3 regions of the Streptomyces formicae genome follow, and region 3 is predicted to be linked to each of the others. Evidence: riboswitches for the same ligand, from Rfam matches in the RefSeq annotation. Region 3 holds a riboswitch; each other region holds the start of a gene.
What was found. A riboswitch is a leader RNA that binds a small molecule or an ion and turns the genes downstream of it on or off. The one in region 3 is predicted to bind thiamine pyrophosphate.

Region 1 (7,898 bases), 2.2 Mb from region 3:
TGGCAGATTGCTGCATTTCATGGCATCCGCAGGGAGGCGCCCGCCCCGGGAGACCTCGCAGCCGACGTCACGGCTTGCGGCGTCGACCCCTGCCCCCGCCCCGGGACGGCCGGGCGGTGCTTGAAGCCGTGACGGAAGCCCCACCGGACGTTCCGCCGAGCGTTCCACCGGACACCCCACCGGAGACCGAAGCCGCGGGCGAGCGGTCCGCGGAGACCACGAGTGCGGCCAGCGCGGTCGTCACCGGCACCGAGGCGACCAGGCCGATCGAGCCGATCAGGGTGCGGACGATCTCCTCGGCGACGAGCTCGCTGTTGGCCACCGTGCCCACGCTGGACTGTGCGATCGAGAAGAGGAGCAGCAGGGGCAGCGCCGCGCCCGCGTAGGCGAGGACGAGGGTGTTGACGACCGAGGCGATGTGGTCGCGGCCGATGCGGATGCCCGCGCGGTAGAGGCCGCGCCAGCCCATCGTCGGGTTGGCCTGGTGCAGTTCCCAGACCGCCGATGTCTGGGTGACGGTCACGTCGTCGAGGACGCCGAGCGAACCGATGATGACGCCCGCGAGCAGCAGACCGCTCATGTCGATGGACGGATACAGGCCGTGGATGAGCCCGGTGTTGTCGTCCGTGTTGCCGGTCAGCGCGGCCCAGCCGATGAAGAGGGAGCCGAGCAACCCGATCAGCAGGAGGGAGATCAGGGTGCCGAGGACCGCGACCGAGGTGCGGGCCGTGAGCCCGTGGCACAGATAGAGCGCGATCAGCATGATGGCGCTCGCCCCGATGACCGCCACGACCAGCGGGTTCGAGCCTTGCAGGATGGCGGGCAGGATGAAGAACGTCAGGACCATGAAGCTGATGGCGAGCGCGACCAGGGCCATCAGACCGCGCAGCCTGCCCACCACGACGACGGCGAGCGCGAAGATCCCGGCGAGCAGCGCCATGGGGATCTTGCGGTTCACATCGGTGACGGAGTACTGCAGCCCCTCGGGTGCCTTGGGCTCGTAGGCGACCACCACCTCTTGGCCCGTACGGAGTTGGCGGGGCGAGTCGGGCTGGATGATCTCGTGGAAGGTGCGGCCCTCATCCTTGCCGCTGCTCACCTCGATCGTCGCCTTCTTGCAGATGCCGTCGGCGCGGGACTGCGCGGACTGGCCCTCCGCGGTGGAGGTGTCGCCGTTCGGCGGGGTCTGCGAGGCGTTGAGGTCCTTGCAGGGCAGCTCGAGGACCTTGGTGACCTTCGCCGACTGCATCTGCCGGTCGAAGCCGACACCGGTCCGCTCGTGCGCGGGCGCGCCGCCGGGCCAGAGCACCACGAGCCCCACGACCACCGCCGCCGCGAACGGGATCAGCACCGCCGCGATGACCTTGCGCAGGTGCTTGGAGACCGGCGCGGCCGGGCCGTGGCTGTGCGAATGGCCGTGCGAGTGCCCAGGCGCATTCCCGTGGGAATGCCCGTGCCCGTGGCCCCCTGGAGGCGGGCTGGGGGAGGGCGGCGGGGACGGCGGCTCTGTGGTGGTCACAGCCCGATCATCGCAAGAACGGAGGGGGCCCTCTGTTCAGCGCGCCCGACATGACGCTAGCGTGGAGGCACCTTTGCAATCGCGGGAGCTCGGAGCACCGGGCTGAGAGGGCGCTGACCTCCGTACGCAACGGCACGAACGCATCGTGCACGAGCCGTACGGAATCCGCTGCGTCGACCGCCGAACCTGTTACCGGGTAATGCCGGCGTAGGGAGTAGGTCTCATGACCACATCGGACGCACGCACGCCTGCCTCCAGCACGCCCGAGGGCGCGGAGGCCGGGAAGTCCATCGGCTGGCACAAGGCGTACGTCGAGGGTTCGCGCCCCGATCTGCGGGTGCCGGTCCGTCAGGTGCACCTCACCAACGGCAAGGCCGTCACGCTGTACGACACGTCGGGTCCTTACACCGACCCGTCGGCCGAGACCGACGTCCGCCGCGGCCTTCCGCCGCTGCGGGAGAACTGGATCATCGCCCGCGGCGACACCGAGGAGTACGCGGGCCGCCCGCCCCGTCCCGAGGACGACGGGATCAAGCACACCTCGCCGCGCGGTGGCCTCAAGAACCTCGACGCGGTCTTCCCCGGCCGCCCGCGCCAGCCGCGCAGGGGCCGCGCGGGCCAGGCGGTGACGCAGCTCGCGTACGCCAGGCGCGGGGAGATCACGCCCGAGATGGAATTCATCGGGATCCGCGAGAACCTCGACCCCGAGGTGGTGCGCGCCGAGGTCGCCGCGGGCCGCGCCGTGATCCCGGCGAACGTCAACCACCCGGAGATCGAGCCGATGATCATTGGCAAGAGGTTCCTGGTGAAGGTCAACGCCAACATCGGCAACTCCGCGGTCACTTCCTCCATCGAGGAGGAGGTGGACAAGATGACCTGGGCGACCAAGTGGGGCGCCGACACGGTCATGGACCTGTCCACGGGCCGCAACATCCACACCACCCGCGAGTGGGTCCTGCGCAACTCCCCCGTCCCGATCGGCACCGTGCCGCTCTACCAGGCCCTGGAGAAGGTCGACGGCAAGGCCGAGGAGCTGACCTGGGAGATCTACAAGGACACGGTCATCGAGCAGGCCGAGCAGGGCGTGGACTACATGACGGTCCACGCGGGCGTGCGCCTTCCGTACGTCCCGCTCACCGCGCGCCGCAAGACCGGCATCGTCTCGCGCGGCGGTTCGATCATGGCCGCCTGGTGCCTGGCGCACCACAAGGAGAGCTTCCTCTACGAGCACTTCGAGGAGCTGTGCGAGATCCTCGCGGCGTACGACGTGACGTACTCGCTCGGCGACGGACTGCGTCCCGGGTCGATCGCTGACGCCAACGACGAGGCGCAGTTCGCCGAGCTCAGGACCCTGGGCGAGCTCAACACCATCGCCAAGCGGCACAACGTCCAGACCATGATCGAGGGCCCGGGACACGTCCCGATGCACAAGATCAAGGAGAACATCGACCTCCAGCAGGAGATCTGCGAGGAGGCGCCGTTCTACACGCTCGGCCCGCTGACCACGGACATCGCGCCCGCCTACGACCACATCACCTCCGGCATCGGTGCCGCGATGATCGGCTGGTGGGGCACGGCCATGCTCTGCTACGTCACGCCCAAGGAGCACCTCGGCCTGCCGAACAGGGACGACGTGAAGACGGGCGTCATCACGTACAAGATCGCCGCGCACGCCGCCGACCTCGCCAAGGGGCACCCGGGCGCGCAGGACTGGGACGACGCGCTCTCCGACGCGCGCTTCGAATTCCGCTGGGAGGACCAGTTCAACCTGGCCCTCGACCCGGTCACGGCACGGGAGTTCCACGACGAGACGCTTCCCGCCGAGCCCGCGAAGACGGCGCACTTCTGCTCGATGTGCGGGCCGAAGTTCTGCTCGATGAAGATCTCGCAGGACATCCGGCGCCAGCACGGCGGTGACCTGGCGGAGGACGACATCGAGGCGGGCATGGAGCAGAAGTCCAAGGAGTTCGCCGCGGCGGGCAACAGGGTCTATCTGCCGATCGCCGACTGACCCGACGCACGGACTGAGTTCCTGGTCAGGGCCCCGGCCACCGCGCCCGGGGCCCGCCAGGCACCGGCCGACCTGCCCGGGCGCCCACCAGCCCTGCCAGGGGCGCCCATCAGCCCGTCCCGCGTCGTAACGGAACAGCCAAGATCGCGCACGGCCCGATCCGCGTCCCTACCCTGCCTGACATGGGCGGGATAGATGTGGCCAACGGGGTTGTCGGCGCGGTGCTGGGGATGTTGTTCGCCGTGCTGTTCCAACAGCCGTTGCAGAACTCCTGGTACAGACTGCGGACCCGCTCCACGAGAGCGGTGCGCAGCCTGCGGCAGCGGGAGGAGTCCAGCCCCGCGTGGCGGACCTTCTCGCTGGGGCCCCTCCACACGTCCGCCCTGATCGTGGAGGGTGACGGCGAGACGTCCATACCCGGTGACGCGATCTACGTCCAAGTACTCGACCAGGAGATCGAGTTGCCGTCGGAGATGGACGGCTGGCGCACCGAGATCGAGGCCGAGAGCGCGCGGCTGCGTGCGGAGGGCCGGACACCGCTGTGGAACGGCCCTCGCTACGCGGTCGACTCCTTCGACGTCTCCCGCACCGCCCTCGACGAACAGCCGGAAGTGCACCTGCGGTTACGCCCCACCGATTACTACACGTTCCTCGCGGCACAGCAGCTCGACCGCAGGATGGCGGACGGGACGACTCCGCGGTCCCGCTACCTCGACCCGGACAGTCCACTCCAGGCACCCGCGTTTCTGCAGTGCAGTTTCGCCACCAACGTCGCGGTGGTGACCGCCGACGACATGCTGGTCGTGAGCCAGCGCAGTGAGCGGGTCCGGATGGCGCCGGGCGTCTGGAACTCCTCGGTCAACGAGGGCATGTCACGGCACATCGACTCCTCCGGCCGCAGCGCGCCCGACCTGCACGCCGTCGCGCGACGCGGTATGCGCGAGGAACTCTCCCTCGAACCGGGCGAGTACACGATCGAACTGCTCGCCTTCGTGCTGGACATCGACAAACGCCACTGGAGCGCCCACTTCTACGCCAGGCTGAAGGACCTGACCCGCGAAGGACTCCAGGAGCGGATGAGTAGAGGCGTCGCGGACCGATGGGAGCACGAGACCATCGACTGCGTGCCGTTCCGTCCGGCGGCAGTGATCAGATACCTCTTGCGTGCCGACCGGATCCACCGGTGGGCCCCTCTCGCACCGGCGCTCTTCCACCTCGCGCTGGTGCACGTCTACAGCCGTACGACGGTCGAAAGGGCGGGGGCGCAGATCCTTCGGCGTATGGAGCGGCGGACGCCGGCCGTAGGCAGAGGGCGGCTCACGCCCGGACCGTAGACGGGCGCGTCCGCACAGTGCCATTCTCCTTGGACCACACAGTTCAGGACATAGGTGCCATTGGTGGTGCGATATGGCGACGTCTCTTCGGACGCCTCGGCCGGCCGTTCTCCTGCTTCTGAGCCTCTTGTGCCTGCCCGCCCTCGCCTGCGGGAGCCATGACGATGACGACGGGAGCGGTGGATCGAGTACGTCCGGTGGCGGAGTCGCCGCTTCCGGGGGCGGCATCATCGGCGGCTCGACCTCGGACAGCTCCACCTCGGACGGTTCGACCGCGGGCGGCACGGGGGACACCGGTGACGGCGGGAGCACCGATGGCAGTGGGGACGCCGGAGGCGGTAGTGACACCGGAGCCGGTGGAGACGTCGGCGGCGGGGACAACGGCGGTGGCAAGGTGCCGACCTCCCCGCTGCGCATTCCCGCCATCAACTACAAGGGCCTGCCGTTCGACGCCGTCACCGACTTCGGCAAGCAGACGTGGGAGTCGATCAGGAACGACGTACGCACCGCCTGCAAGGACGGCACGGTCTGTCTGCAGCTGGAGCGGCTGTACAGCGTCGATCTCCCCGCGTCCGAGACCGCGACCGTGTCGGAGTGCGGCTTCGTGAAGATCTCGCCGGCCGCGGGCAACGAGATCGACCGGGGCGCGCCCCTGACGATCATCGGTCTCGGGCCCTGCCTGGGCGGGACGCCGGGTGAGGGCTCGCCTCCCGAGACGCCACCGCCCGACAGCCCGACGCCCAAGAGTCCCTCGCCCGACGGCGCGCCCCCCGATGATTCCGTCTCCGTCTCCCCACCGAGCATCGCCCCCGCTCCATGACCGCACCGGAGCCGCCCGAAGGGACGCTCGGCATCCAGCAGTTGTGGACCATCGTGGGCACGATCATCGCCCCCACCAGCATGATCACCGCGCTCCTGTACTACTTCGGCTGGCACCACGCGTACTGGTTCTTCGACTACTTCGGCGTGAACTCCACCGTCCTCGGCTTCGGCACCACCGACTACCTGATGCGCAGCCTGGACGCGCTCTATGTGCCGCTCACGGTCGCGGCGGGCGCCGCGCTGCTCGCCTTCTGGGGCCATGACCTGCTGCGCAGGCGCCTCACGGCCGGTGCCGAGGTCCGTCTGCTGCGGCGGTCGCTGCCGGTCATGGCGGGCGTCGGCGCGCTGCTCACGCTCGGCGGCTTCTGGTCCGTGCTCGCCCGGAGCTTCTTCCTGCGCCGCATCCTCGTGGCGGCGCCGCTGAGCCTGGCGTTCGGCGTGCTGCTCCTCGCGTACACGCTCCATCTCTGGCGCAGGCTCCCGGCCCTGCCGCCGGACGACGCCCGCGCTCCCGAGCCTGAAGGCGGCCAGGAAGGCGACGACACGGAGCCCCCTGAGCCCTCTGAGCCCTCACCCGCACCTTCAGCCCCACCCGAACCCGCACCAGCCCCGAGCCCGCCCCGCCCGGCGGCGGCCGCGCTCGCCGAGTGGGGTGTCGTCCTCGTGCTCGTGGGGCTCGGTCTCTTCTGGGCGGCCAATGACTACGCGGCCGCCGTCGGCGAGACCCGTGCCCGCGAGTTCGCCGCGGACCTGCCCACCTATCCGTACGCGATCGTCTACAGCGCGGACAGCCTCAGCCTCACCGCACCGGGCGTGCGCGAGACGCGCTGCAAGGACCCCAAGGCCGCCTATCGCTTCCGCTACGACGGGCTCAAGCTCATGATCCAGTCCGGGAATCAGTACGTCCTCGTCCCCGAGCGCTGGTCCCGGGTCGACGGAGTGGCCGTACTCCTTCCCCGATCCCCCTCCGTGCGCATCGAGTTCGCGCCGCCGCTCGCCGGCAGCGGCGCCTCGAAGAGGTGTTGAATTCTCCGGCTACGACTGCTCCGGCCGACTACTCCGGCTTGTGATCGGGCCCGCCGAAGTCCGGGCTGGAGAAGTCGGGGCTCGAGTAGCTCGGCCGCGGACCTGCCGTAGGCCCGCCATCAGGGCTGCTGAACCCCGGCCGGTGGTAGCCGAGTTGGGGCATGCGGTTGTTCCCCGCGTCGGATCCCGACGTCAGAGTGCGGGCCGCGCGGCTCGTACTCGGATCCGTCAGGGCCTCCCGCAGGAACGGCAGGACGCCCCGCTCCATGAGGGCCCGGCCCCAGGCTTCCCTGGCCCGGTCCACCTCCTTGTACCGCTCGCCGTGCGATCCCGCCGCCTGGAGCGAGGTGGCGCCGTTGCGCAGGGCGGTCAGGAGCAGACCGACCGCGGCGACCAGGATGCCCCCTGCGGTGAGCGCGCCGAACAGCCATCCCGCGGTGAGCAGGGTGTCGGCGAAGGCGGGCTCGGGGTTGAGCATCTTCAGGATGTACCCGACGAGCAGGAAGATCGCGGCGGCCGTCCCCGCGAGGACGGGTGCGAGGACCGCGACGACGGCGATCGCCCCGGCTCCCGCTGCCGCTGGTTCGGCCACCTCGCCCATCGTGGTGGCGAGGCTGACGCCGCCGGAGCCCGACTCCGCGGCGGTCTGTCCACTCCCTTCGCGGATCGACGTGGACGACGGTCGAGGTTCGCGCAACTCCTCGCGAACCTTCACGTAGTGCGCGTACTCGGTCGCTGCCGCGGCCGTGATCAGTGCTGTCGCGTTCAGGGCCATGGTGCGCAGTTGTTCGGTGTTGAGCCGCTGGCCCACTGCGGCGAGTTCCGGGTGGTCAGGTGCGGTGCGCAGCGCCTCATCGAGGATCCGCTCATACTCGGGGCGGTCCTCATTGAGCAGGTGTGGAGCGCTGTTCATGTGCATCCCCCGATGCTCCGTAGGGCTAGGGCTCGCATGGCTACGAGCCGTTGGGCAGAAACGGAGGGGAGCCTGCTACGGATAAGCCGATGGTAGAGCCGTGACGGCACGCGGTGACAGGGGGTTTCCAGAAATAGGCCCCCTGGCCAGCGTGATCCTGTAATGCAGCCCCTGCCCAGCTAACGCTCAGATACCCAGGGGGAGTTGTCGGACCAGTAGCTTTCCGGCCATGGTCACTCCGCCGTCCATGGCGATGGCAAGCCCTTCGGCGTA
Region 2 (7,898 bases), 4.2 Mb from region 3:
AGAAGGCCCAGGGCGAGCCGCTGGCCGAGTGGGAGCGCGACCTGCTCGAGGGCGAGAAGAAGGCCGACGAGGCCCCCAAGGCTGACGACGCCAAGGCCGACGAGGCCAAGGCCGAGGACAAGCCGGCCGAGGACGCCGCCGAGGCCCCCGTCGCCGAGGCGCCCGCCGCCGAGGCTCCGGCCGCGGACGCCGAGCAGGCCTGACCCTCACAGGTTCGGTAGTTGACGGCGGGGGCCCGATCGGCCCCCGCCGTTCACCCGTAGACCTTCGTAGATCTTTCAGACTTCGAGAGAGAATTTTCGATCATGGCGAACTACACCGCCGCTGACGTCAAGAAGCTCCGTGAGCTCACGGGCGCCGGCATGATGGACTGCAAGAAGGCGCTGGACGAGGCCGAGGGCGATGTCGACAAGGCCGTCGAGGCCCTGCGCATCAAGGGCCAGAAGGGCGTCGCCAAGCGCGAGGGCCGCTCCGCCGAGAACGGCGCCGTGGTCTCCCTCATCGCCGACGACAACACCTCCGGTGTCATCGTCGAGCTGAAGTGCGAGACGGACTTCGTCGCCAAGGGTGACAAGTTCCAGGCCGTGGCGAACAACCTCGCCGCCCACGTCGCCAAGACCTCCCCGGCCGACCTCGAGGCGCTGCTCGCGTCCGAGATCGAGGCCGGCAAGACCGTCCAGGCGTACGTCGACGAGGCCAACGCCAACCTGGGCGAGAAGATCGTCCTGGACCGCTTCGCGCAGTTCTCCGGCGCCTACGTGGCCGCGTACATGCACCGCACGATGCCCGACCTGCCCCCGCAGATCGGTGTCCTCGTCGAGCTGGACAAGGCCGACGCCGCCGTCGCCAAGGGCATCGCGCAGCACATCGCCGCCTTCGCGCCGAAGTACCTCTCCAAGGAGGACGTGCCGGCCGAGGTCGTCGAGTCCGAGCGTCGCGTCGCCGAGGAGACCACCCGCGCCGAGGGCAAGCCCGAGGCCGCGCTGCCGAAGATCGTCGAGGGTCGTGTCAACGGCTTCTTCAAGGAGGCCACCCTCCTCGGTCAGCCGTACGCGCTGGACAACAAGAAGTCGGTCGAGAAGGTTCTCGCCGAGGCCGGTGTCACCCTGAAGCGCTTCTCGCGCATCAAGGTCGGCATCTGAGTCCGTACCGCGATCGACGGTAGACCCCGCTAGGGTCGACAGCGGTCGCCCGCGCACGGCACCTCGTGCGTGATGTACGACCGCAGGATCTGACGAGGAGGCCATTGCCGAGCATGGGATGCGAACGACACCCCACCGGCAGTGGCCTCCTTCGTATGTGTGCCAAGTAAGAGAAGCGAGAACCACATGACCACCAAGGCCGACTCGAAGAGTGACGACGACAAAGTTGCCGGACGCTTCCTGCTGAAGCTCTCCGGCGAGGCGTTCGCCGGTGGGGGCGGCCTCGGGGTCGACCCCGACGTGGTGCACGCCATCGCCCGTGAGATCGCGGCCGTCGTCCGTGACGGCGCCCAGATCGCCATCGTCATCGGCGGCGGCAACTTCTTCCGCGGCGCCGAGCTCCAGCAGCGCGGCATGGACCGGGCCCGCTCCGACTACATGGGCATGCTCGGCACGGTCATGAACTGCCTCGCGCTGCAGGACTTCCTGGAGAAGGAAGGCATCGACTGCCGCGTCCAGACGGCCATCACCATGGGCCAGGTCGCGGAGCCGTACATCCCGCTGCGCGCCGTGCGGCACCTGGAGAAGGGCCGTGTGGTCATCTTCGGCGCCGGCATGGGCATGCCGTACTTCTCCACCGACACCACCGCCGCGCAGCGCGCCCTGGAGATCGACGCCGAGGCCCTGCTGATGGGCAAGAACGGCGTGGACGGGGTGTACGACTCCGACCCCAGGACCAACCCCGACGCGGTGAAGTACGACGCCCTCGGCTACGGCGAGGTCATCACCCAGGACCTGAAGGTCGCCGACATGACCGCGATCACGCTGTGCCGGGACAACAAACTGCCCATCCTCGTCTTCGAGCTGCTCTCCGAAGGCAATATCGCCCGGGCCGTCAAGGGTGAGAAGATCGGCACTCTCGTGGGTGACCAGGGAAGCCGGGCCTGACCCCAGGGACCTGGGCCAGCCTCAAGGGACGTACGCGAGACGCCCCTTGAGGGGATGGACAAAGCCCTGCCGGTCGGACACCGTGCAGGAAAGAGACGCGACGCAGCCGGCCGCCCCCGTGCAATGCCGGGCCTACTCAAGACACGCAGGAGCAAGTGGTGATCGAAGAGACCCTCCTCGAGGCCGAGGAGAAGATGGAGAAGGCCGTCGTGGTCGCCAAGGAGGACTTCGCCGCGATCCGCACCGGCCGTGCGCACCCGGCGATGTTCAACAAGATCGTGGCTGACTACTACGGCGCGCTGACGCCGATCAACCAGCTGGCCTCGTTCTCGGTGCCCGAGCCGCGGATGGCCGTGGTGACCCCGTTCGACAAGAGCGCGCTGCGCAACATCGAGCAGGCGATCCGCGACTCCGACCTCGGCGTCAACCCGAGCAACGACGGCAACATCATCCGTGTGACGTTCCCGGAGCTCACCCAGGACCGCCGCAAGGAGTACATCAAGGTCGCCAAGACCAAGGCCGAGGACTCCAAGATCTCGATCCGGTCGATCCGTCGCAAGGCCAAGGAAGCCTTCGACAAGGCGATCAAGGACGGCGACATCGGCGAGGACGAGGGACGTCGCGCCGAGAAGGAGCTCGACGACACCACCGCGAAGTACGTCGCACAGGTGGACGAGCTGCTCAAGCACAAGGAAGCCGAGCTGCTCGAGGTCTGACCGAGGTCTGCTCGATGTTCGACCGAGGCTGATCGAAGTCTGAGGAATCAGGAAAGCGATCCGTGAACGACTCTTCCTGGGGGGCGCCGCCCAGAGCCGGGTATTGGGGGCCGTCCGACCAGGGACCTGGTCAGGGGGCGACCCCGGCAGGTCCCGCGTACGATGCGCAGGACGCGCTGTTTCCGTCTGAGACGCAGCCCATGCCCATCGTGCCCGACGTACCCGTGAGCGGCGGAGACCAGGACGACGACCGGGGGGCCACTCGGATGGGCGGCCCCCTGTTCCGTGACGAGCCTCCGCAGGAGCCCATGCCCAGCGCACCACAGCCCGCCCCGGCAGCGCCGCAGAAGAAGAGCGCGGGCCGCGACCTCGGGGCGGCCATAGGAGTCGGTGTGGGACTCGGCGCGGTGATCATCGCGTCGTTGTTCATCGTGAAGGCCGTCTTCATCGGCGTCATAGCGGTCGCCGTCGTGGTCGGTCTGTGGGAGCTCACCTCCCGGCTCGAGGAGCGCAAGGGCATCAAGGCGCCGCTGGTCCCGCTGGCGGTGGGCGGCGCGGCGATGGTCGTCGCCGGTTACGTGCGCGGGGCCGAGGGCGCCTGGGTGGCGATGGCGCTCACCGCGCTCGCGGTCCTCGTATGGCGCATGACCGAGCCTCCCGAGGGCTATCTGAAGGACGTCACGGCGGGGGTCTTCGCGGCCTTCTACGTCCCGTTCCTCGCGACCTTCGTGGCGCTGATGCTCACCGCGGACGACGGCCCGCAGCGGGTGCTCACGTTCCTGCTCCTGACCGTGGTCAGCGACACCGGCGCGTACGCGATCGGCTGGCGCTTCGGCAAGCACAAGCTCGCGCCGCGCATCAGCCCCGGCAAGACCCGCGAGGGCCTGCTCGGAGCGGTCACCTTCGCGATGGCGGCGGGCGCGCTGTGCATGCAGTTCCTGATCGAGGACGGCACCTGGTGGCAGGGCCTGCTCATCGGTTTCGCGGTCGCGGCGAGCGCCACGCTCGGCGACCTCGGCGAGTCGATGATCAAGCGGGACCTGGGCATCAAGGACATGGGCACGCTGCTGCCGGGCCACGGCGGCATCATGGATCGGCTGGATTCCCTCCTGCCGACGGCGCCCGTGGTCTGGCTGCTGCTCGTGATCTTCGTCGGGTCCGGCTGATTGCCGGTCTGACCTGCGCATTCATGCGTGAGGGGCTCGTTGTCCACAGGGCGGCGAGCCCTTTGTCGTATGTCTGCGACACTGGATGGACCATGCCTGTACCCGGAGAACTCACTTTCGTCGCGCCCCGCGGTGCCAAGAAGCCCCCGCGGCATCTCGCCGACCTCACGCCCGCCGAGCGCAAGGAAGCCGTCGCCGCCATCGGCGAGAAGCCGTTTCGCGCCAAGCAGCTTTCGCAGCACTACTTCGCGCGGTACGCGCACGACCCGGCCGAGTGGACCGACATCCCCGCCGGTGCGCGCGAGAAGCTCCGTGAGGCGTTGCTGCCCGATCTGATGTCCGTGGTGCGGCACATCAGCTGTGACGACGACACCACCCGCAAGACGCTCTGGCGCCTCTTCGACGGGACGCTGGTGGAGTCGGTGCTCATGCGCTACCCGGACCGGGTCACCATGTGCATCAGCTCCCAGGCCGGGTGCGGCATGAACTGCCCGTTCTGTGCCACGGGCCAGGCCGGTCTCGACAGGAACCTGTCGACCGGTGAGATCGTGCACCAGATCGTGGACGGCATGCGGGCGCTCAGGGACGGCGAGATTCCGGGCGGTCCCGCGCGGCTCTCCAACATCGTCTTCATGGGCATGGGCGAGCCCCTCGCCAACTACAACCGGGTGGCCGGTGCCATCCGTCGGCTCACCGACCCGGAGCCGGACGGCCTCGGCCTCTCGCAGCGTGGGATCACCGTCTCGACGGTCGGCCTGGTCCCGGCGATCCACCGGTTCTCCGACGAGGGCTTCAAGTGCCGCCTCGCCATCTCGCTGCACGCGCCGGACGACGAGCTGCGCGACACCCTCGTCCCCGTGAACACGCGGTGGAAGGTGAGCGAGGTGCTCGACGCGGGCTGGGAGTACGCCGCGAAGTCCGGGCGTCGGCTCTCCATCGAGTACGCGCTGATCAGGGACATCAACGACCAGGCGTGGCGCGGTGACCGGCTCGGCCGGATGCTCAAGAACAAGCCGGTGCACGTGAACCTGATCCCGCTGAACCCGACGCCGGGCTCGAAGTGGACGGCGTCGCGGCCCGAGGACGAGAAGGCGTTCGTCGAGGCCATCGCCGCCCATGGGGTGCCGGTGACCATCCGGGACACCCGTGGTCAGGAGATCGACGGAGCGTGCGGCCAGCTCGCCGCGGCCGAGAGGTAGTCTGGCGGGCGTACGGCTTCGTACACACATCTGCATATTCCGACAGGGGAGCGCCACAGCGCTGAGAGTGCGGCATCCGGACAGGTGCGCCGCAGACCCTCTGAACCTCGCCCAGGTCATTCTGGGTAGGAAGTTCGGGCATTACTCAAGCTGTAGCGCCCTGCCCGCAGGCCACCCGGTCGGCGGGCGGGGCCGCGTCTTCTCCTGGTCACCCAGGAGGGGTTTCCGTGAGCACCACCAAGAAGGTCACGTTCACCGCGGTCGCGGTGGGCATCGGACTCGTCGCGCTCTCCGCGTGCGGCAGCTCCGACAGCGGTTCCGGCACGTCCGACTCCAAGAGCGTCACGCTCGTCAGCCACGACTCCTTCAACGTCTCCAAGGACGTGCTGAAGGCGTTCGAGAAGCGCTCCGGATACAAGGTCAACGTCCTCAAGGACGGGGACGCGGGCGCCGCCGTCAACAAGGCGATCCTCTCCAAGGACAACCCGCAGGGCGACGTCTTCTTCGGCGTCGACAACACCCTCCTCTCGCGGGCGCTCGACAACGGGCTCTTCCAGTCGTACGAGGCCAAGGGCTCGGAGAAGATCAAGCCGGAGTTCCGGGTCGACCAGGACAAGCACCGGGTCACGCCCGTCGACAGCGGCGACATCTGCGTCAACTACGACAAGAAGTACTTCGAAGAGAAGAAGCTGGCCCCGCCGAAGTCCTTCGACGATCTGGCCGAGCCGCGGTACAAGGACCTCCTCGTCACCGAGAACGCCGCGACCTCCTCGCCCGGCCTCGGCTTCCTGCTCGGCACCGCCGCCGCGTACGGCGACGGCGGCTGGGAGGGCTACTGGAAGAAGCTCAAGGCCAACGGCGTCAAGGTCGTCGACGGCTGGGAGCAGGCATACAACGAGGAGTTCTCCGGGTCCGCGGGCGGCAAGAAGGCCAAGGGGGACCGGCCGCTCGTCGTCTCGTACGCCTCGTCCCCGCCCGTCGAGGTCCTCTACGCCAAGCCGCAGCCGAAGCAGGCGCCGACCGGCGTCGCGACCGGTACCTGCTTCCGGCAGGTCGAGTACGCGGGCCTGCTCGGCAACGCCAAGAACGAGAAGGGCGGCAAGGCGCTCCTGGACTTCCTCGCGGGCAAGGAGTTCCAGGAGGACATGCCGCTGAACATGTTCGTGAACCCGGTGCGCGAGGGGACCAAGCTGCCCGAGCTGTTCACGGAGCACGGCGTGACGGTCGACAAGCCCGAGACCCTGGCCCCGAAGAAGATCGCCGACAACCGCGAGTCGTGGATCAAGTCGTGGACCTCGCTCGTACTGAAGTGACGGAGGCGACCGGAGAGAAGGAGCGCCCCCTGAAGGGACGCCCCCTGAAGGGGCGTTCGCGCGGGGGCGCGGCGCGGCTCGGTCTGATGGCCGTGCCCGTCGCGTTCTTCGCGCTCTTCTTCGCCTATCCGGTCACGGCGATCGTCTCGCGCGGACTGCACGTCGACGGCGCCTGGCGGTTCGGGCGGATCACCGAGGTGCTCGGGCAGTCCGACATCCGGCACGTGCTGTGGTTCACCACCTGGCAGGCGCTCGCGTCGACCGCGCTCACGCTGCTCGTCGCGCTCCCCGGCGCGTACGTCTTCGCGCGCTTCGACTTCCCGGGCAAGCAGGTCCTGCGGGCCGTCGTCACCGTGCCGTTCGTGCTGCCGACGGTCGTCGTCGGGACCGCCTTCCTCGCGCTGCTCGGCAGGGGCGGGCTCCTCGACGAGCTGTGGGGCGTGCGCCTGGACACCACGGTCTGGGCGATCCTGCTCGCGCACGTCTTCTTCAACTACGCGGTCGTCGTACGGACCGTGGGCGGGCTCTGGTCGCAGCTCGACCCCCGGCAGGAGGAGGCCGCGCGGATGCTCGGCGCCTCGCGCTTCAGGGCCTGGCGGACGGTGACGCTGCCCGCGCTCGGGCCCGCCGTCGCGGCGGCCGCGCTCATGGTCTTCCTCTTCACCTTCACCTCCTTCGGCGTCGTGCAGATCCTCGGCGGACCCGCGTACTCCACGCTCGAAGTGGAGATCTACCGGCAGACCGCCCAACTGCTCGACCTGCCGACGGCCGCCGTCCTGACGATCGTGCAGTTCGCCGCGGTCGGGCTGATCCTGGCCGTCCACGCGTGGACGGTGCGGCGGCGCGAGAGCGCGCTGAAGCTCGTCGACGCCTCGGCCGTCGCGCGGCGGCCGCGCGGCGCGGGGCAGTGGACGCTGCTCGGCCTGGTCATGGCCACGGTCGCCGTACTGATCCTGTTGCCGCTCGGGGTGCTGATCCAGCGGTCCTTCGACGGTCCCGACGGGTTCGGATTCGCGTACTACAAGGAGCTGACCTCGGCGGAGGGCGGCGCCTTCCTCGTGCCGCCGATCGAGGCGGTGTGGAATTCGTTGCAGTACGCGGTCGTGGCCACGGCCATCGCGGTCGTCATCGGCGGGCTCGCCGCCGCCGCGCTCACGCGCAGGGCAGGGCGGCTCGTGCGCGGTTTCGACGCGCTGCTGATGCTGCCGCTCGGGGTCTCCGCGGTGACCGTCGGCTTCGGTTTCCTGATCACCCTGGACAAGCCGCCGCTCGATCTGCGGTCCTCCTGGATCCTGGTGCCGCTCGCCCAGGCGCTGGTGGGCGTGCCCTTCGTCGTCCGCACGATGCTGCCCGTCCTGCGCGCGGTGGACGGACGCCTTCGCGAGGCGGCCGCCGTGCTCGGGGCTTCGCCGCT
Region 3 (7,898 bases):
GTCGAGCACCTCGTCGAGATTGCCCGCGTCGATGCCGCCGATCGCGAACCACGGGCGGTCCGTGCCCAGCGAGGCCGTGTACCTGACCAGGTCCAGCCCGGGGGCGTGGCGCCCCGGCTTGGTCGGCGTGGGCCAGCACGGCCCGGTGCAGAAGTAGTCCACGCCGTCCTGCGTGGCGGCCGCCGCGGCCTCGGACTCGGCGTGCGTGGAGCGGCCCACGAGCACGTCGTCGCCGGTGGCGCCGAGGATGGCGCGGGCGGCGGGGACGGGCAGGTCGCCCTGGCCCAGGTGCAGCACGTCGGCGCCGATGGCGTGCGCGACGTCAGCGCGGTCGTTCACCGCGAGGAGCTTGCCGTGCCTGCGGCAGGCGTCGCGGAAGACCTGGAGGTGCTCCAGCTCCTCGCCCGCCTCCATGCCCTTGTCGCGCAGCTGCACGATGTCGACGCCGCCCGCGAGGACGGCGTCGAGGAACTCCGGGAGGTCTCCCTGGCGCTTGCGGGCGTCCACGCACAGGTAGAGCCGGGCGTCGGCGAGCCGTGCGGGCGCGGGCTTGGTGGCCATGGAGAGGTCCCCCCGTTGTCGGTTTCGGTGCGCACGGGGCCGCGGGCGGTGCGGTGCGCACCTCCCTCGGCCCCCGCGTCGAACGGTTCGTTCAGGTCAGACGGCAAGCGCCTGGGCTCGACGCTTCACCTCCGTGCCGCGATTCTCGCTCAGGGCCTGCGCGGGGGTGCCGGGCAGGGTCGGGTCGGCGGTGAAGAGCCACTCGAGCATCTCTTCGTCGGAGAAACCGTCGTCCCTCAGGAGCGTCAGGGTGCCGGCGAGGCCCTTGACGACCTTGTCGCCGTCGATGAAGGCGGCCGGCACCTGGAGCGCGCGGTTCTCACCACGGCGTACGGCGATCAGCTGGCCCTCCTTGACCAGCTGGCGCACACGCGTCACCTCGACATCGAGCATTTCGGCGATGTCGGGGAGGTGGAGCCAGGCGGGGACGAGAGCATCGGTCTTTGCGTCAATCTCGGTCACGTGGTCAAGCCTGCCATCTCTGGCCGGGGGCCGGAAACCGGGCCGCATCTGGTCGGGGGCGAGGGCTTGCCTGGGGCGTCGCTTTCGGCTGCGGGTCGTGGGGGCTGGGCGCGCAGTTCCCCGCGCCCCTTGCGGGGCTACAGCTGGGCCTTCTTCAGGGGGGTCGACGGGTCCGCCGCCAGGGTCGGGTCCAGGTGGGCTGATGCCTCGATGAGTTTGCGGCCCTGGGCCAGGTCGCGGGGGCGGCCCACTGCCAGGACCGCCACCAGGGCGCCTTCGCGGAGCCAGCACACGGACCAGGCCGCGGTCGTCGGGTCACCGCGCCACACCAGCTGGTCGGCGGACGCGTGATGACCGGCGTACTGCACGAAGCGGCCGAACTGCTCCGACCAGAAGTACGGCACGGGGTCGTACGCGGCGGGGTCCTCGCCGACGATGTTCGCCGCCACCGTGCGCGGGCCCTGGAGCGCGTTGTCCCAGTGGTGGACGAGCAGGCGTTGGCCGTACCTGCCCGAGGGGAAGGAGGCGCAGTCGCCGACCGCGTACACGTCGGGCGCGGAGGTGCGCAGGCGCTCGTCGGCCAGGACCTCGCGGTGGGCGCCGAGCTCGATGCCGGAGTCGGTGAGCCAGTCGGTCGCGGGGCGCGCGCCGATGCCGACCACCACGGCGCCCGCGGGCAGCCGCGTGCCGTCGGAGAGGACCACGACGCCGGGCTCGACGCGCTCCACGCGCGCGTGGGTGCGCAGCGTGGCTCCGGAGTCCGCGTACCAGCCCTCCATGGGAGCGGCGACCTCGGCGGGCAGCGCGCCCGCGAGCGGCCGCTCCGCCGCCTCGACCACGGTGACCCCGCAGCCCGCCTCGCGCGCGGCGGTGGCGAACTCGGCGCCGATCCAGCCCGCGCCGACGACCACGACGTCGTGCTGCTCGGCGAGGACGGGGCGCAGCCGCTCGGCGTCGTCGAGGGTGCGCAGGAGGTGGACGCCGGGAACGCCCTCGGTGCCGGGCAGCCTGACCGGGGCGGCGCCGGTCGCGAGGACCAGGACGTCGTAGGCGACGGGACCCGTGGCGGTGTCCAGTTCGTGGTCGGCGGGGCGCACCCCGGTGACCTCGCGGCCCAGGTCGAGGGCGATGCCGAGCGCCTCGAAGTCGATGTCGAACGCGGAGCCCTCCGCCTTGCCGAGCAGCACCGCCTTGGACAGCGGCGGCCTGTCGTACGGCTGATGGGGTTCCGCGCCGATCAGGGTCACCGTTCCCGCGAACCCTTGCTCGCGCAGGGCGACGGCGGTCTGCACACCGGCCATCCCCGCACCGACGATGACGACGTGCCGCTCTGCGTGCCTCTGCTGCTCGCTCACCCGATCACCTTAGGACCGCGCCCCCGCCCGGCCTCAGAGGGCACGGAGGAGATCTTTGACACACCGTCACTGCGCATACCCGGACAGCTCCCCTACTGCGGCCGGAAGCGACGGGCTAGGCTGGCGGTGCAGAGCACTCGCGGGAGCCCGGACGCACCGGGCTGAGAGGGAGGCTGGGACGGCCTCCGACCGTACGAACCTGATCCGGGTCATGCCGGCGAAGGGAGGGGCTGGACGCCCATGCATTCACCTACGACACCACCGCCCGCGACACCGTCCGCCACCGCTGACGTCCTCGTCGTGGGAGGCGGCATCATCGGCCTGGTCACGGCCTGGCGGGCGGCCCAGCGCGGCCTGTCCACCGCGGTCGTGGACCCCGCACCCGGCGGCGGCGCGGCCCAGGTCGCCGCGGGCATGCTGGCCGCCGTCACCGAGCTGCACTACGGCGAGCAGACCCTGCTCGGCCTCAACCTCGCGTCGGCGCGGCGCTATCCGGACTTCGCCGCCGAGCTGACCGAGGCGAGCGGTCACGACATCGGCTACCGCGCGTGCGGCACGCTCGCCGTGGCGCTCGACTCCGACGACCGCGCCCATCTGCGCGAACTGCACGCGTTGCAGCGCGATTCGGGGCTCGCGTCGGAGTGGCTGACCGGCCGCGAGTGCCGCCGCCTCGAACCGATGCTCGCCCCGGGCGTGCGCGGCGGGCTGCGGGTCGACGGCGACCACCAGGTCGACCCGCGTCGGCTGACCGCGGCCCTTCTGGTGGCCTGCGAGCGGGCCGGTGTCGTCTTCCACCGCGCCTGGGCCGAGCGCCTCTCCGTCGTCCGCGACCGGGCCCGCGGCGTCGTCACCGCGGACGGCACCGAGCTGACCGCGGGGCAGGTCGTGCTCGCCGCGGGCAGCCTCAGCGGGCGCCTCGCGGGCGTTCCCGACGACGTCCTGCCGCCCGTGCGCCCCGTGAAGGGGCAGGTGCTCAGGCTGACGGTGCCGAGGGCGTACGCGCCGTTCCTCAGCCGCACCGTGCGGGCCGTGGTGCGCGGCAGCCACGTCTATCTGGTGCCCCGGGAGAACGGCGAGCTCGTGGTCGGCGCGACCAGCGAGGAGCTGGGCTGGGACACCACGGTCACCGCGGGCGGCGTCTACGAGCTGCTCAGGGACGCCCACGAGCTCGTCCCCGGCATCACGGAACTGCCGCTCACCGAGACCCGCGCGGGCCTGCGCCCCGGCTCCCCCGACAACGCGCCGATGCTCGGCCCGACGCGCCTGCCCGGGCTTCAGCTGGCCACCGGCCACTACCGCAACGGCGTCCTGCTGACGCCCATCACGGGTGACGTGCTGGCGCACGCCCTGGTCACCGGTGAACTGCCGGACGAGGCCCGCCCGTTCACACCACGGCGCTTCGCCGACTCCCCCACCGCGCCTCCTCCCGCCACCTCTGCCGCCACTTCTGCCGCCCTTACGGAGCAGCCCGCATGACCACCACACCGCTGTCCTTCTCGGTCTCCCTCAACGGGGACGTACGGGACGTCGCCCCCGGCACCACGCTCGGCGCCCTCGTCGCCACCCTCACGACGGCCCACTCCGGAGTGGCCGCCGCCCTCAACGAAACCGTCGTGCCCCGCACGCGCTGGTCCAGCACCGCGCTCAGTTCGGGCGACCGCGTCGAAGTACTCACCGCCGTCCAGGGAGGCTGAAGCGACCATGGCAGACGACCCCTTCGGCATCGGCGGTCTGACCCTCTCCTCGCGCCTGATCATGGGCACCGGCGGGGCACCGAGCCTGGACGTCCTTGAGCGTTCCCTCGTCGCGTCGGGCACCGAGCTGACGACCGTCGCGATGCGCCGCCTCGACCCGGGCGTGCAGGGCTCCGTGCTCTCCGTCCTCGACCGGCTCGGCATCCGCGTCCTGCCGAACACGGCGGGCTGCTTCACCGCGGGCGAGGCCGTCCTCACCGCCCGTCTCGCGCGTGAGGCGCTCGGCACCGACCTCGTGAAGCTGGAGGTCATCGCGGACGAGCGCACCCTGCTGCCCGACCCGATCGAGCTCCTGGACGCCGCGGAGGTCCTGGTCGACGACGGCTTCACCGTGCTCCCGTACACCAACGACGATCCGGTCCTCGCGCGGAAGCTGGAGGACGCGGGCTGCGCGGCGATCATGCCGCTCGGCTCCCCCATCGGCTCCGGGCTCGGCATCCGCAATCCGCACAACTTCCAGCTGATCGTGGAGCACGCGCGCGTGCCGGTGATCCTGGACGCGGGCGCGGGCACCGCGTCCGACGCGGCGCTCGCGATGGAGCTGGGCTGCGCCGGTGTGATGCTCGCCTCCGCGGTGACCCGGGCGCAGGAGCCGGTCCTGATGGCCGAGGCCATGCGGCACGGCGTCGAGGCGGGGCGTCTCGCGCACCGGGCCGGGCGGATCCCGCGGCGGCACTTCGCGGAGGCGTCCTCTCCGGAGGAGGGCATGGCACGCCTCGATCCGGAGCGGCCCGCGTTCTGAGGGGCCCGGCCGCTCAGGGGCCCGGCCGCCGGGAGGCCCGGCTCCCCGGGGGGCCTGTTACAGCTCGGCTGCATTACTGCTGTGAATCCCCCCGGACGGGACGGCGTGTCGGTGGTGGCTCGTAGACTCCCCTCCGTGGACACGACCCTTCAGGACCCGCTCGTCGGGCAGCTGCTCGACGGCCGTTACCGGATCGACGGGCGCATCGCGGTCGGCGGGATGGCCACGGTCTACCGGGCCGTGGACACCCGCCTCGACCGCGTGCTCGCGCTCAAGGTGATGCACCCGACGCTGGCCGCCGACGCCACCTTCGTCGACCGCTTCATCCGCGAGGCCAAGTCGGTCGCCCGCCTCTCCCATCCGAACGTGGTCGGCGTCTTCGACCAGGGCACGGACGGTTCGTACGTCTATCTGGCGATGGAGTACATCGCGGGCTGCACCCTGCGTGACGTCCTGCGCGACCGCGGAGCCCTGCGCCCCCGGGCCGCGCTCGACATCCTGGAGCCGGTCCTCGCGGCGCTCGGCGCCGCGCACCGCGCCGGGTTCGTGCACCGCGACATGAAGCCGGAGAACGTGCTCATAGGGGACGACGGCCGGGTCAAGGTCGCCGACTTCGGGCTCGTGCGCGCGGTGGACACCGTCACGAACACGACCGGCACCGTCCTCGGGACCGTCTCCTACCTCGCCCCCGAGCAGATCGAGCACGGCACGTCGGACACCCGCGTCGACGTGTACGCCTGCGGGGTCGTGCTCTACGAAATGCTGACCGGCGCCAAGCCGCACTCCGGTGACTCCCCGGCCCAGGTGCTCTACCAGCACCTCAACGAGGACGTGCCGCCCCCGTCGGCCGCCGTCCCCGGCCTCGCCTACGAACTCGACGAGCTGGTCGCGTCCGCCACCGCCCGCACCCCCGACGTCCGTCCGTACGACGCGGTGGCGCTGCTCGCGCAACTGCGGCAGGCCCGGTCCGCCCTCACCGAGGAGCAGCTGGACGCGGTGCCGCCGCAGGCGCACGCGGACCACGACAACGCCGACGACCGTACGCACGTGATCCCGCGCGCGGCGCGCTCCGTCCAGCTGGCGCTCCCCGAGGAGAGCGGGCAGGACGACCAGGACGCCCTCAACCGCACCAGCGTCCTGCCCACCCCGCCGCCCGCGCCGCCCGCCCCCGCGCGGGCCTCGCGAAGGCGGCTCGACCCGCGCCGCCGGACGGTCGCGGTGATCACCGCCGTGCTCCTCGTCCTGGGGCTCGGCGCGGGCGTCTGGTACATCAACTCCGGCCAGTTCACGAAGGTCCCGCCGCTCCTCACGAAGACCGAGGCGCAGGCCAAGAAGCGCCTCGACGAGGCCGGGCTCGACGTGAAGGAGGTCAAGCACGCGTACAGCGACACCGACAAGCGCGGCACCGTCATGGCCACCGATCCGGCGGCCGGTGAGCGCATCCGTGACAACGGCAGGGTGACGCTGACCGTCTCGCGAGGGCCGGAGACCGTGAAGGTCCCCGACGTCAAGGGCATCGCCCTCGCGACGGCGAAGAAGGAGCTGAAGAGCTCCGGGCTCGAACCGGGCATGGTCACCGAGAAGTTCAACGAGGACGTCAAGAGGGGCACCGTGATCAGCACGGAGCCGCGGGCCGGGTTCACGCGCAAGGCGGGTTCGGCCGTCGCCCTCGTCGTCTCCAAGGGCGCCCCGATCTCGGCCCCTGACGTGACGGGCGACTCCGAGGAGGACGCCGTCTCCGAGCTGGAGGAGGCCGGTCTCAAGGTCGAGATCGCGGAGAAGCGGGCCTTCTCCGACGAGGACAAGGGCAGCGTCGCCAAGCAGTCCCCCGTCGAGGGCACGGAGCTCGCCGAGGGCGACACGGTCACCCTGACGATCTCCAAGGGCCCGGTGATGGTCGAGGTCCCGGACGTGACCGGCATGAGCGTCGGCGAGGCCACCTCCAAGCTGGAGGGCGCGGGCTTCGAGGTGGACAAGGACCGCGGGCTGCTCGGCCTCTTCGGGGACACCGTGAAGGAGCAGTCGGTGGAGGGCGGCGACGAGGCGCCCAAGGGCTCGTCGATCACCATCACGATCCGCTGAGCCCCCGGCCGGGGTGGACCGCTGGCGGGATCACCCCGCGCGCGTGCCACCCTGGACGGCGTGAGCAGCGACAAGTCCCCCAGCACGCCGTCCCCGAACAGCACACCGCCCCAGGGCGCGTCCCGCAATCCCGTCGGCGGCCACGTCCCGGTGGCCGGAGGGCTCGCGTCCGTCGGCCTCTCGTACGCCCGTGAGCTGGCCGCGGAGACCGTCCAGGTCTTCGTGGCCAACCCGCGCGGCTGGGCGACACCGCCCGGCAACCCGAAGCAGGACGAGGAGTTCCGCGCGGCCTGCGCCGCCGAGAACATCCCGGCGTACGTCCACGCGCCCTACCTGATCAACTTCGGCTCGCACACCGAGGCCACCGTCGAGAAGTCCGTGGAGTCCCTGCGCCACTCGCTGCGCAGGGCCAGGGCGATCGGTGCCCTCGGCGTCGTCGTGCACACCGGCTCGGCGACCGGCGGCCGGGAGCGCGCGGTGGCCCTGCGGCAGGTGCGCGACCGCATGCTGCCGCTGCTCGACGAGCTGACGCACGACGACGACCCGTTCCTGCTCCTGGAGTCGACCGCGGGCCAGGGTTCCTCGCTCTGCTCCCGCACCTGGGACTTCGGACCGTACTTCGAGGCGCTGGACTCCCACCCCAAGCTGGGCGTCTGCCTGGACACCTGCCACATCTTCGCGGCGGGCCACGACCTGGCGGGCCCCGGCGGCATGAAGCAGACCCTGGACCTGCTGGTGGACACGGTCGGCGAGGGCCGTCTGAAGCTCGTGCACGCCAACGACTCCAAGGACGTGGTCGGCGCCCACAAGGACCGCCACGAGAACATCGGCACCGGCCACATCGGCGAGGAGCCGTTCCGCGAGCTGATGACCCACCCCGCCACCGAGGGCGTGCCGCTGGTCATCGAGACGCCGGGCGGCAAGGAGGGGCACGCGGCGGAC

Region 1: it holds a riboswitch for thiamine pyrophosphate, as region 3 does, so the genes downstream of both, thiC (phosphomethylpyrimidine synthase ThiC) here and thiO (glycine oxidase ThiO) in region 3, are expected to answer to the same signal.
Region 2: it holds a riboswitch for thiamine pyrophosphate, as region 3 does, so the genes downstream of both, KY5_RS29460 (thiamine ABC transporter substrate-binding protein) here and thiO (glycine oxidase ThiO) in region 3, are expected to answer to the same signal.

What each region holds. Positions count from the first base shown of each region.
Region 1 covers NZ_CP022685.1:4,739,748-4,747,645, reverse strand. Annotated here, with positions in the region: gene KY5_RS20345 (YibE/F family protein) at 68-1,519, opposite strand; TPP riboswitch at 1,591-1,750, shown strand; gene thiC (phosphomethylpyrimidine synthase ThiC) at 1,743-3,530, shown strand; gene KY5_RS20335 (hypothetical protein) at 3,713-4,864, shown strand; gene KY5_RS20330 (hypothetical protein) at 4,992-5,684, shown strand; gene KY5_RS20325 (hypothetical protein) at 5,681-6,712, shown strand; gene KY5_RS20320 (hypothetical protein) at 6,741-7,631, opposite strand; gene KY5_RS20315 (metallophosphoesterase) at 7,812-7,898, opposite strand, start outside.
Region 2 covers NZ_CP022685.1:6,695,627-6,703,524, forward strand. Annotated here, with positions in the region: gene rpsB (30S ribosomal protein S2) at 1-203, shown strand, start outside; gene tsf (translation elongation factor Ts) at 306-1,142, shown strand; gene pyrH (UMP kinase) at 1,329-2,090, shown strand; gene frr (ribosome recycling factor) at 2,249-2,806, shown strand; gene KY5_RS29450 (phosphatidate cytidylyltransferase) at 2,869-3,972, shown strand; gene rlmN (23S rRNA (adenine(2503)-C(2))-methyltransferase RlmN) at 4,065-5,171, shown strand; TPP riboswitch at 5,206-5,321, shown strand; gene KY5_RS29460 (thiamine ABC transporter substrate-binding protein) at 5,399-6,484, shown strand; gene KY5_RS29465 (ABC transporter permease) at 6,460-7,898, shown strand, end outside.
Region 3 covers NZ_CP022685.1:2,503,071-2,510,968, forward strand. Annotated here, with positions in the region: gene thiE (thiamine phosphate synthase) at 1-561, opposite strand, end outside; gene KY5_RS10520 (Rv2175c family DNA-binding protein) at 658-1,023, opposite strand; gene KY5_RS10525 (NAD(P)/FAD-dependent oxidoreductase) at 1,161-2,324, opposite strand; TPP riboswitch at 2,508-2,621, shown strand; gene thiO (glycine oxidase ThiO) at 2,619-3,854, shown strand; gene thiS (sulfur carrier protein ThiS) at 3,851-4,072, shown strand; gene KY5_RS10540 (thiazole synthase) at 4,080-4,874, shown strand; gene pknB (Stk1 family PASTA domain-containing Ser/Thr kinase) at 5,010-6,956, shown strand; gene KY5_RS10550 (deoxyribonuclease IV) at 7,017-7,898, shown strand, end outside.